One region of the Lysinibacillus sp. 54212 genome, then DNA from elsewhere that is predicted to be linked to it. Evidence: riboswitches for the same ligand, from Rfam matches in the RefSeq annotation. Region 1 holds a riboswitch; each other region holds the start of a gene.
What was found. Region 1 has a riboswitch for cobalamin ahead of V4T18_RS04165 (ATP:cob(I)alamin adenosyltransferase). Riboswitches for the same ligand answer to the same signal wherever they lie in the genome.

Region 1 (4,217 bases):
GACTGCAATAAGAGATAAGCTATAAATAATCAATGCAAGCCATAGCTTTCTCGCATGAACTCTCTCTTTAAAATAGGCTGCAATACCCTTATTTTTGAACGTTTTCATCGTAAGGAAATACAATAAAATCGATAACCGTGCCATAAACGGTAGGACAATAAAATAATAGATAGGGATGCTATGTAATAAAAGCTCGTATAAAACTGCTACTTTCAGCAGTACAAAAATGACGAGTGTCATTGCACCAAATGCCCCTACACGAGGATCATCTAATATTTCAAGACGCCTTTCCTTATCTCTATAAGAGAAAAAGGCATCTCCAGTATCAACAACTCCGTCCATATGCAAGCCACCTGTCATTATAAAGTGAGCAACAACTAACAGGATAGCAATAAAAAGGGAGGAAAACTGCAAATAGCTATTATTCAAAACTATTATTCCAGCAAGTATACTCCCCATACCGATACCTAGTAGCGGGATAGCCCCGTACATTGCAGTTGCTGTCATTCGTGTAATCGGTAGCTGAAATTTAATAGGTAATGAGGTGAAAAATTGTAGCGCTAATAAAATACCTGTAAACCCTGTTCTTAACCCCATTATTTCCACCTCTTTTCAATGCCAGAATCTAACTCATAGGCTTCATCACATTGTGCAACAATCCATTGATGTAATTTACCTATAATTTGCCGATATTCATTTACTTCCCAGTAGCGTGAGGCGCCTTCATCTAACACTTCATTTGAAACTAATAATACGACTATACCCTTTTGCTGCCATTCTTTTAGCTGATCTTGTAACTGTTCAACGGCTAAAGTAATATTTTTTTCTCTATTTGGGGAAAGCTCGTTCCTAAATATTATATTCGTGAGCCACGTTGTTAAACAATCCCATAATAGAACATAGTCCGAAGACAGAACGGAAAATTTTGTTGGGAAACGGTCTGGCACTTCTAGTGTTTTCCAGGGAATAGCTGCTTGCAGACGATCGATTTTATGCCTATTGATTCGCTGCTGCATTTCTTCATCAAATGAGACACCTGATGCAATATAGAGCAAGGACTTACTGTTATTCTTAGCAAGCTGCTGGGCATAATTTTCTGCAAATGCACTTTTACCACTTCTAACGCCACCAGTTATAAAAATTATTCGTCCTCCCATTGGCACCAACCTCTACTTGAAAAGAGCAAATCTAATGATAGATTTGCTCTTGACATATTTTTAAAATTTAATTCGTATGCCAGCCTACTCCCTGACTATTTAAATAAATCAGGATATACTGTTTCTGCTACTAGCTCAACTGCTTCACCAATACGAGTTGCTGGACGAGATGTGATATCAGCATCCACTAAATAAACATTTTTATTAATAATTGCTTGCATTTTATCCCAGCCATTACGAGCTAAAATTTCACCAACTGCATCATCTGTATAGTAGACAGATGTTAAAATCACTTCTGGATCCTTTGTAATGACATCTTCCTCTGCTGCACTAAACCAGCCGTCTTGTTCCTCAAATACATTTTCCACACCAGCTGCTGTTAAAATTTCTTGTTGGAATGTGTTACCACCTGCTGTCCAAATATCTGGAGCTGGTGAAATTTCAAAATATACTTTTTTCTTCTGATCAAGCTTTTCTGTTTTTTCTTGAACTGCCGCAATTTGAGCTTTAATATCTTTTACAACTTGCTCACCAGTATCCTCAACTTGAAGTACCTCAGAAAGTTGAACAATATCGCCATACACATCATCAAATGATGCAGCCGAATCAATAACAAATACCTTTAGCCCAGCCGCTTCAAGCTGCTCGATTTGAGCTGGATCACCGGCAGTATATGCTATTACAACATCTGGATTTAATTCAATAATACGTTCAGCATTGATTGTCATCGAATCTGAAACACGTTCGATTTTCTTTGCCTCTTCTGGGTAAGTGTCATAATCTGTTGCACCAATAATTTTTTCACCAGCGCCTAGAGAGAATAAAATTTCTGTATTACTCGGTTGAAGTGAAATAATTGATTCTGGTACTTCATCAAATGTAATTTCCTCATCACGGTCATCGACAACTTTATAAGGACCTTCCGCTACTTCCGGCTTTTCTTGCTCTTGTTCATTTTGCTTTGCATTTTTGTCTTCATCCGTTCCACATGCAGCTAATAGTAGGGCTGCAGCAATTGGTGTTACCCATTTCATTTTAAATTTCATTGTTCTGCCTTCTTTCTTTTTGGATAAGATTTACTTTCAAAAATTATTTCTGAGTGATGCCCATGTTTATTTAAATATACTGCCATTACAAAAAATACATTTGCTAGTAGTCCTAAATAATCGAATAGAATTTCCGGTACTACTCGTTCCTCACTTACTTTATGTAGAGCTCTGTAAGACTTTTTTGCCTCACTTCGACAGCTATGTAATCGACTTGCTGCTTCAGTTCCTTGCGGCAAAACGAATTGCTGTATTTCTTGTTGGACATACGCTACATAAAAATCATAGCGGTCACTTAGCCATTGTAAATCCTCTTCTGTTATCGCAAGCTTGCCACGGACAGAGCCGTTCGCATGATAAACATTTGGCTGAATGATCCGTAAATCTTCAAGTACTATCCTTTCAGCCTCACTATCAGCTAATGCTGGAAAAACCTCGCCCACCCTAGTCGTTAAACAATCTGTACGAATCTCGTAGTCTACTAAACAGCTTTTTTCACGCATAAACGGATAACAGCTATAGCGCATATCTTTCTTCAATTCTTATCTCCCTTTCACAACCATTACAAAATACTACAACAACTTCGTCCAACAGAAAAAGCCACCCAGAAAATGGATGGCAGAAAGACAAAAAACAATACTATTTGTTATTCGTATTTGCCGCACATTCCCTTTAGTTCCGAAGAGTGTTGTTACGAATAGAAAAAGACAGGTCTCCTGGCTCGCGCATCAACTTACTTCTGAGATCCTTCCCATCCATAGACAGTGGTATCCTCTCATTTCATCAGCGCATACAGTTACGGACATAGCTTCGGCCTTTCACCGAATTCCCTTTTCTCTTTCCTGCAAGCTTATTCACCTGATAAAGAATGTAACATAAATAAAGCTAAATTGACAAATAATTTAATAATTTAAGGGAAAATCATCGCAAACAACTAGTTCTGTACAATATTACATAAAATATTGTATAGATTAACCTGTAGGTACATCTCTCGCAATGCCGATTAAATACCATCCCCCTCCCGATTTATGGAAAATGAATCGCAGGGCTTGAGAGGATTGGCTAGAGTAATACTCTATATACTTCGCATTCGGATAATTTGCATGAATAGTATTTAAAACCCCGCCAAATTGAACAGCCTGACCGTTAAATGTAACTGTGTCATAAACAAAGTCTTTTCCATTCACCTTTAACAAAATAGTTTGCACATATTCTTCCAATGTCATTTTAAACTCTCGATTGCTATCATCATGTCCCCAATCAATTTGTTGATTTTTAGCATTTACTAGCTCATCCGGCTTAAGGTTTACATAATCCCCACCGTACCCTGGTTTGTTACCGAAGTCAGCAAACAATGAGAATGTAAGGCCCTCAGATGGATCTACCATTGCCGATAATTTCTCATACTCTCCATTATACAAATGACTAAAAACGAGCGAAGTTAAATTAGTAAGCTCCTGTTCTTCAGTCGGTCTCTTGTATGGTTCACCTACCATAAAATGATCTAAAATCGCATCATAGGAGCCGTTATGGGTAAAGGTAATTTGCTGGAGAGCTGGGAAATATTCAAAAAATGATCCATTAATCGTACCAGCAAACATCGAGCCGCCAGTAGAGCCCTGTATATTAAAAACCCCTTCTCCCAAATCTAAAATGAGAGACGCCCCATTGTTTTCAAAGCTATAACTATTAAGGGTGACATTGAACGTTTTCGCTTGCTCGTAAATAAAGTTAATTATCGACGCCTCAGAACCATCACCACTATACTCTACCTCATGCTTTTCAAGGTAGCTCACAGTTTCATCCGGCTTGTAAATAGTGATGGATTTACTAATATTGCCGCCTTTATCCTTTTGAACTAAGCCACTTTCTAAACCATTATCATAAATACCGTGTCGCCATACTACCTGCTGCCCGTCGTTATACGCTTCTATCTTTAGTGGGTCGGGTGTACCAGATTCTAACGTATCGAAAACTGCGTACCAGACTTTCATATCGTTTAGTTGGAATACTG
Region 2 (4,217 bases), on a different contig from region 1:
GCACTTGCTCAAAAAAGCTTAGATCAAGCAGCGATGGTTGTTTATCGTGCATTAGAGGCAAACGACATGGAAGAGGCCCGGACGAAGCTTGGATGGATTGTAGGTCGGGATACAGCTCATTTAGAGGAGCCAGAAGTTGTACGAGGGGTCGTGGAGACTGTTTCGGAAAATACAAGCGACGGCGTAACCGCTCCATTATTTTATGCTCTTCTATTTGGTGCAATCGGTGCGTGGATTTATAAAGCGATTAACACATTAGATTCTATGGTTGCGTATAAGAATGAGCGCTACAGTCAATTTGGCTACATTGCAGCAAAATTAGATGATATTGCGAACTACATTCCGAGTCGTCTAACAGGGTTATTGATTTTGCTTACAACCAAAAATGTAAAAAAGCTACCTTTGGCGGAACGATGGAATAAATGGAAGAGAGATGCGAAAAAACATCCAAGTCCTAATAGCGGCTATTTAGAGGCAGCTACGGCTTATCAACTAGGGATTCGTTTAGGTGGCAATAATTCCTATGGTGGAAAGCAATCCTTTCGAGCGTTTATGGGGGAGCCACTTGTCGTCATGAACCGAGAGCATATTAAGCTTACTGTTCGACATATGTATACCGTCACAATTTACTTTTTACTACTGATTGGAGGGATCATTTTTGGCATTACCTGCGCATGGAGCAAATGCATTGGCTTTATATAGGCAACTTCAGTTACCAATGCCTGAAAAGATTTATGATTTAAGTGAAAATGTGAATGTTCTAGGGAGTCCTTCATCGATTAAAAAGCTTTGGCCAGCGTTGTTGGAAAGTGTCGGAAGTTATCCAGATATGCTTGCAGAACCTTTTCGGAGTAAAGTAGCTAGCGTTCACAGAGTGCCTAATGATTTTGTTGTAGTAGGGAATGGGGCAGCGGAATTACTAATGGCAATCGCGCAGTTTTTTAGAGAAAAGCATGCCATTATTGTGGAGCCCTCCTTTTCTGAATATAAACGAACGCTTTTACAGCAAAACGTTCATGTGGAGTCGATTGTTGTAGAGGATATTTGTCTCTATAAGCTACCGATGCAAGCACTAAAAAAGGCGATGGACAAGGGTGACGTAATTTACCTTTGCAACCCAAATAATCCAACGGGTGTTCTGACAGCTCGTGAGGAAATTGAAGAGCTATTAGCTTACGGTGAAAAGGTTGGCTGTGCCGTAGTTGTTGATGAGGCGTTTATGGATTGGACGGATGAAAAAGAATCGGTAATCGATTTAACTGTCCGCTATGCCAATTTATTTGTCTTACGATCAATGACAAAAATGTATGCTTTAGCTGGCGTTCGCCTTGGCTATTTAGTTAGTAGGCATGCGTCAAATATCTACAATTATTTACCTCATTGGAGTGTTAGCGGCATTGCGATTGCAATTGGCTGCCAATGCTTAGAAGAATCCGCCTTTGTCCAAATATCTGGTGAAAATAGTACGAAAATGCGAACGGCTATGAGTCATTTTTTAATGCAACATGGCTGTGCTGTAACGGCTAGCGAAGCCAACTTTCTAACATTCAAACTACCGATGGGGTGGAGTGTACCGGAAGCCTATCTATATTTCCTTCAGCATGGAATCGTGTTACGGCATACGGAAAACTATATCGGCTTGGATGGTCAGTGGTTTCGGATTGGCATGAAGGATGAAGAAGCAATGAATGAATTTACTAAAAGGTTTGTGGAATATGAAAACAATTTACCTAGTAAGACACGGTGAGACGGAGTGGAATAAGCTAGGCAAGTTACAGGGCTGGCTTGACTCGGAATTAACCGAATTAGGAGTACAGCAAGCAAGGGCGCTTCAGTATACTTTTCAGGGAATGGATATCGATACTGTTTATAGCAGTGACTTAGGGCGGGCGATTTCTACTGCCCGACTTATTGTACCAGCCCAGGAGCCAGTGATTGATGCGCGGCTAAAGGAAATATTTTTAGGTGAGTGGCAAGGAAAAGAGCTTCAATATTTGGAAAGAGATCCTTGTTACGAGCAATATGTGTGTTCACCTCAATCTTTTCAACCGACCACTCAGGAAACATTTCAGTCAGTAGCAAATAGAATGCATGCCTGCTTGCAAAGTGTTGCTCAAAAAAATGAAAAAAATATCATAATGGTATCACACGGGATCGCTATTCATTGTTTGTTGTGGAAATTAAGCGGTGAAAGACTCCATTCTTTATCCGATTTAATCCCTAGCTGTGGTGTTGTAAAGCTAAATTATTGTGACGGTATTTGGGAAATTCAGGAGTTTACCTTGAGGAAAGTACAAAATACTTATTTACAGTAAAAGATTGGTCATGCTATACTTGAAATCGTTGAATCACAATATATTGTGTTATTTTTTATTTAGGTACTACTATATGTAGTTGAAAGGGAAGCTGGTGAAAATCTAGCGCTGTCCCCGCAACTGTAAATCCGAGCGACTTACGTGATACCACTGTTCCAACGGGAAGGTGTAAGAAGTGATGAAGATGAGCCAGGAGACCGCCTCAATAAAAAGACAGTACATTTCTTCGGGGTAGAGTAAATGGATGCGAAGCTTTAGTGTGTCCATTTTAGATTATCTCACATTTGAGGTAGTCTTTTTATTTTTGTCCCATGTTTAGGGATAACGGAGACTATACATAAATTAATGAAATGAGGAATGAAAAAATGAAATTATACACAAAAACAATTTGTCCAAAATGCCTATGGGTGAAATCTGAGTTAGTGCAAGCTGGATTCGATTCAGTTGAAATGATTAATATTGATCACAATGAGCAAGCAAAAGAAAAAATTATCAATGCTGGCTTGATGAGTGTTCCTATTTTAGAGGTTGAAGGCGAACTAATTCATGATGTGCAGGAGATTGTATCGCGAATTGAGATGCTTACGCAGTGATTGCCTATGCTAGTCGAACAGGGAATGTACGCTATATTGTCCAAAAACTAAACCTACCAGCTATCGAAATTACAAAAGATACAGTAATTGAAACACCATTTATCCTTTGTACGTACACAGATGGACTTGGTGATGTGCCCGCTGTTGTCCAAGCCTTTATGGAACAGAACGCTACGTTATGTAAAGGGATTGTCGTTAGTGGAAACAGTAATTTTGGTTTAGATGTTTTTGGACTTGCTGGTGATAAACTCGCTTCAGACTACCATATACCGCTAGTTAGAAAGATTGATTTACGAGGGTTTTCAAAGGATTATGAGGCAATCCTTGCATTTTATAATGATTGTGTGAAAGAGGATGACTATGAAACAATACTTGAAGTTAAATAATGAAGTATTAAATCGCTATCATGCAACTGGTGAGCTCGATTTAGCGAAGGATAAAGAAGCAACACGCCGATACTTTTTAGAGGATGTTAACGTTCGTATGCGTTACTTTATCGACGTAGAGGAAAAAATTCGATACTTAGTCGATGAAGGCTATTATGAAAAAGAATTTATCGACCAATATACGCCAGCATTTATAAAAAGTATGTATAAAAAAGCATACGCTTATAAGTTCCGCTTCCCATCCTTTATGAGTGCAAGCAAATTTTACGAAAGCTATGCGATGAAAAGTCGAGATGGCAAGGAAATTTTAGAAAAGTACGAGGATCGTATCGTTATTATCGCCCTTTATCTCGCACAAGGTGATGAAAGGTTGGCAGAAAAAGCTGTCGAAGCGATGATGGAAGCATACCAGCCTGCTACACCTACTGCATTGAATAGTGGTAAAAAAGCGCGCGGAGAGTTAGTAAGCTGCTTTAAGCTAACAATGGATGACACGATGAATAGCATTGCCGAAAATATTGGCTACTGCTTAGAGCTATCACGTCTTGGTGGTGGTGTCGGTGTAAATTTAACTGATTTACGTCCATTAGGTGATCCAATTAAAGGGATTTTGAACAGAGCTAGTGGTGTAATGCCTGTTGCAAAGCTGCTAGAAAACTCCTTCTCCTATTCCAACCAATTAGGACAGCGTAACGGTTCAGGTGTTGTGTACTTAAACATTTTCCACGGAGATATTGAGAATTTTATTTCCTCGAAAAAACCAAATGCAGATGAAAAAATTCGCTTAGCAACATTATCTACAGGTGTTATCCTTCCAACAATCTTCTTTGAGCTAATGAAGCGAAATAAAGATATTGTGTTATTTAGCTCTTACGATATTTATAAGGAATACGGCAAGCGCATGTCTGAAATTAGCATGAGCG
Region 3 (4,217 bases), on a different contig from region 1:
ACAATCGTCACTATACCGGCTAGGCTAAATCCAAGCGGTGCAAGCATTAATATGGCGTAGGATTTCCAAGGGATTTTTGCATAGAAAACAATGACACTACTCATAAAAAGTAGTGTCCAAAGGGCAATCTCATTATTTCTGGAAATCGTAACTGCAAGTAATGCACTTATTGCAAAGAGAAGCTTTTGACTAGCGGCAACCCTTCTCAGTGCGTTATGGTGTGAAAGAAAATCAATGTTTAGCATGCTGTTTTGATGAGTTTTTCGAGTGTTTACCACGAGTATACCCAATGAAATAGCCGATAATTATTGAGCCGATGACCGCTTGTAGCACAAATAATAAGCTTTCAATTTCCCCACTTGGAGGCTCCCAAATCGCATTAAACCAAGGCTCATAATCATTAGCAATTTCAGTAATTGCCTCCTCTGCCTCTCCATCTGCTCCGCCAAATTCTGCATCCTTTAAAAATAGAACAGGCAAGATGGCTAAAAGGACAACAAGTAGGAATAGAATCAAATTTTTCTTCAACATATTAGCTCTCCTTTGCCTTTAAAATTCGTAATTGTACTAGCTCGTTCATATTGTACTTTTGTAAGAAATTCATAATGATAACCGTTAATAACCCTTCACTAACAGCTAAAGGAATTTGGGTTAGTGCGAAAATGCTCGCAAATTTTTGGAATGAGCCTAGTATTCCACCCACTTCTGCCGGGAACGCTAGTGAGAGTTGAACTGATGTCATCACATATGTACCGAGATCACCTAACATGGCAGCGAAAAATACAGCGATACTAAGGGACAGTCCCCATTTTATTGCTAATTTATAAACACCTACAGCGATAAAGGGACCAACGATCGCCATTGAAAAAATATTAGCTCCTAATGTAGTTAAACCACCGTGGGCAAGTAGGAGTGATTGGAATAGTAATACGATTGAGCCAAGTACGCTCATTACGAATGGTCCAAACAATATAGAGCCTAAGCCCACACCTGTTGGATGAGAGCAACTCCCTGTAACAGATGGAATTTTTAATGCAGATAGCACAAATGTAAATGCTCCTGATAAGGCAAGTAATAGTTTACTTTCTGGATTATCCTTTACGACGCTTCGAATTGAGCTAATCCCTTTTATTAAGAATGGTAAGCAGAGTGCTCCCCAAAAGATAGCCCATCCTATTGGTAAAAATCCTTCCATGATATGCATGGCGTGCGCTTGTTTCGGTATGAATAATAGTACAACTCCGAAGTACCCAAGCTTTGGTAATAAATGCTTCATCTTTCTTTCTCCTTTTTGATTATTTGACGAAAAAAGTGCAATAAAAAAAGCACCTTTCAGGAGAAGAAGTGCAACACTAAAAAAGCAAATCTTAATTTGCTTTCTCTTTCGCACCTATCCTCGTAGGTTGAATAGTACGTCATTTCTGGCAGGTCTCCTGGCTTCTCTTCATTGCATTTTACAAGCCTTCCCACGAAAGAATCGCAGTGGCTCTTCTAGTAATCTGCTCAGAGTTACAGTTGCGGGACAGCGACGGACTCACACCGTCTTCCCTATTAAGCTAAAGGTTAGCACCAAAAAATCATTAGGTTATCGTCATTGATAAAGATTCTAGCATTTAAAAAATAGGTTTGTCACGAAAAAGTTTGAAATATAAAAAAATTTAAAAGCATATCAATTTTCTTTTATCTATGTTATTTTAATATTAATTTAATTTTTGCAATTTTAAATAAGTGCTCACGATTTTGTGAGGTAAAAGGGAAATTAGTGAAAATCTAATGCAGCCCCCGCTACTGTAAAGCTGATGAAATCACAATAAATCACTGTCATTATGATGGGAAGATGTGAAAGTAAAGCGACGCTCAAGCCAGGAAACCTGCTTATTTAAACGACACTTACTTTTCGGAGGGAGAAGTATAGGCGGGACAATAATGTTCTTGTGCTTTTGTATGCATTTTTTGTATAGAATTTCACATGCCTGTATCTCTTTTTGAAAAGAGGTGCGGGCATTTTTTTTGAGGAGGGAGAGCTATGGTTAAGGGAAAGATCTTCGTTGTAGGCTTTGGTCCTGGAGACAGAGAGCATATTACAAAACGGGCTGTCGATGCTCTACAGCAAAGTGACCACATCATGGGCTATAAAACATATGTTGAGTTAATCCAGCATTTAGTAACAGCTAAAACGATTGTTAGTACAGGCATGACGGAGGAAGTGTCGCGTGCTCAGGAAGCGGTAAAGCAGGCGGAAGCGGGACACATCGTTTCGGTAATATCGAGCGGAGACTCGGGTGTGTATGGAATGGCAGGTCTTGTTTATGAGGTACTCATCGAAAAAGGGTGGAAAGAAGCAACGGGGATCGAGGTAGAGGTTGTACCTGGCATCTCGGCGATTAATTCCTGTGCAAGCTTACTAGGTGCACCCGTTATGCATGACTCTTGTACGATCAGCTTAAGTGATCACTTAACGCCGTGGACGGTTATTGAAAAACGAATTGAGGCAGCAGCAATGGCTGATTTTGTAATCGCCTTTTATAACCCGAAATCAGGCCGTCGTACTCGTCAAATCGTGGAGGCGCAAAAGATTTTATTGAAGTATCGTTCACCAGATACACCTGTGGGACTTGTAAAAAGTGCTTACCGAGATACACAAAATATCGTTTTGACAACATTAGCAGAAATGCTAGAGCATGATATCGGCATGCTCACAACAGTTGTTGTAGGTAACTCATCGACCTTTTTTTATGATAATAAAATTATCACACCGCGCGGCTATCAACGGAAATATACGCTCGGTGATGAAAAGCAAATATGGAAACCGCATCAGCGCTTGAAAAAAGAAGCCGAACCGTGGGCATTAGATCAGGAAACAGGGGAAGCGAAGGCGGGCTATGAAAAAATTGTTGCCATACAGAACCCAGTTCCACTAAAAAAAATGGAACCGAAAGTACCTTCGCTTAGGCTAGCTCAAAAAGCATTGGCACTTGTAACGAATCAAAAAATTGATAATCCGTTTATCGTGAGTCAGCCAATTGAATCTATATTTGAGTTTGCCGTATCTCCTGGTGTAGCAAATAAAATCATTTCACCAAGGCAGCTACAGAAGCTCGCTGAAATTGTTGGGGAAAAGGGAACATTTGAATATACACCTGACCATCGCTTCCTAGTGAAATTGCCAACTGAGAATCCACAAGCAGTAGTGGAAGCTATCAAGGCAGAGGGGCTGCTCGTCTTACCGATGGGCGATGTGTTAAATGTTAAGGCCTGTGATTTCTGCTACGGAGAAAAGGCTGAGTCGATTCCATATGCAGAGGAGATTATGGAGACTCTTGGTGGGATGAAGCTACCGAAGGAACTACATATTGGATTTAATGGCTGTGGTATGGCGTGCTATCGCGCGGTGTTTGATGATATTGGTATCGTATATCGTAAGAAAAAATTTGACTTATTCATTGGAGCGAAGCCTGTTGGGAGAACTGCTCATGCAGCACAGCCTGTTGTGGAAGGTTTAGCACCAGAAGAGCTGGTACCACTGCTCTCAAGGATAATTGAAGAATATAAAGAGAATGCTCATCCGAACGAACGATTATTTAAATATTTCAAGCGTGTGAAGAAAATTTTGCATTATAACTACCATGATATGAGCTGCAAAATCGAAATCGAAGAAGCACCTTGTGGAGATTAGGAGGCTATTATGATTTTATTTTTAGCAGGCACTAGTGATGCGAGGGAGCTTGCGGTAGTGTTACAGTCGCAAGGGCATGAGCTGCTTGCGACTGTTGTTACTGAGTCAGCGGCGCATAGCTTACAAGAGGCAGGAGTGCACACTAGTATTGGTCGATTAACAGCTCAAGATATGGAGACGTTGATAAATAAAATCGGCGCTACTTGTATTGTGGATGCGAGTCATCCGTATGCAGAGGAAGCATCTAAAACAGCAATGCTAGCCTCCTCAAGTCTGAATATTCCATACATTCGATACGAGAGGCCACTAGAAACATATAAGCATCCCCTTGTGACGGAGGTAGAAACATACGAGGAGGCAGCGAGGGCAGCAAAATCTCACAATGGTACAGTCATGCTGACAACAGGCAGTAAAACACTGGCAACCTTTACAAAGGAATTGCTAGACGAGCCGGCTATCCGATTAGTATGCAGAATGCTACCGAATAAAGAAAATATGGAAAAGTGTGATGGGCTTGGTGTAAAACAACGAGATATAATCG

Region 2: another riboswitch for cobalamin. It lies ahead of V4T18_RS11710 (glutaredoxin family protein); the one in region 1 lies ahead of V4T18_RS04165 (ATP:cob(I)alamin adenosyltransferase).
Region 3: another riboswitch for cobalamin. It lies ahead of cobJ (precorrin-3B C(17)-methyltransferase); the one in region 1 lies ahead of V4T18_RS04165 (ATP:cob(I)alamin adenosyltransferase).

Annotation. Positions count from the first base shown of each region.
Region 1 is NZ_JBAFWZ010000004.1:74,969-79,185, forward strand. Features, by position in the region: gene cobS (adenosylcobinamide-GDP ribazoletransferase) at 1-597, opposite strand, end outside; gene V4T18_RS04155 (bifunctional adenosylcobinamide kinase/adenosylcobinamide-phosphate guanylyltransferase) at 597-1,157, opposite strand; gene V4T18_RS04160 (ABC transporter substrate-binding protein) at 1,253-2,203, opposite strand; gene V4T18_RS04165 (ATP:cob(I)alamin adenosyltransferase) at 2,200-2,742, opposite strand; cobalamin riboswitch at 2,892-3,072, opposite strand; gene V4T18_RS04170 (hypothetical protein) at 3,175-4,217, opposite strand, start outside.
Region 2 is NZ_JBAFWZ010000015.1:30,404-34,620, reverse strand. Features, by position in the region: gene cbiB (adenosylcobinamide-phosphate synthase CbiB) at 1-702, shown strand, start outside; gene V4T18_RS11720 (pyridoxal phosphate-dependent aminotransferase) at 659-1,747, shown strand; gene V4T18_RS11715 (histidine phosphatase family protein) at 1,716-2,315, shown strand; cobalamin riboswitch at 2,360-2,534, shown strand; gene V4T18_RS11710 (glutaredoxin family protein) at 2,681-2,908, shown strand; gene nrdI (class Ib ribonucleoside-diphosphate reductase assembly flavoprotein NrdI) at 2,905-3,294, shown strand; gene nrdE (class 1b ribonucleoside-diphosphate reductase subunit alpha) at 3,269-4,217, shown strand, end outside.
Region 3 is NZ_JBAFWZ010000017.1:30,543-34,759, reverse strand. Features, by position in the region: gene cbiQ (cobalt ECF transporter T component CbiQ) at 1-245, opposite strand, end outside; gene V4T18_RS12615 (energy-coupling factor ABC transporter substrate-binding protein) at 232-531, opposite strand; gene V4T18_RS12610 (energy-coupling factor ABC transporter permease) at 533-1,276, opposite strand; cobalamin riboswitch at 1,407-1,589, opposite strand; cobalamin riboswitch at 1,710-1,893, shown strand; gene cobJ (precorrin-3B C(17)-methyltransferase) at 2,027-3,676, shown strand; gene cobK (precorrin-6A reductase) at 3,686-4,217, shown strand, end outside.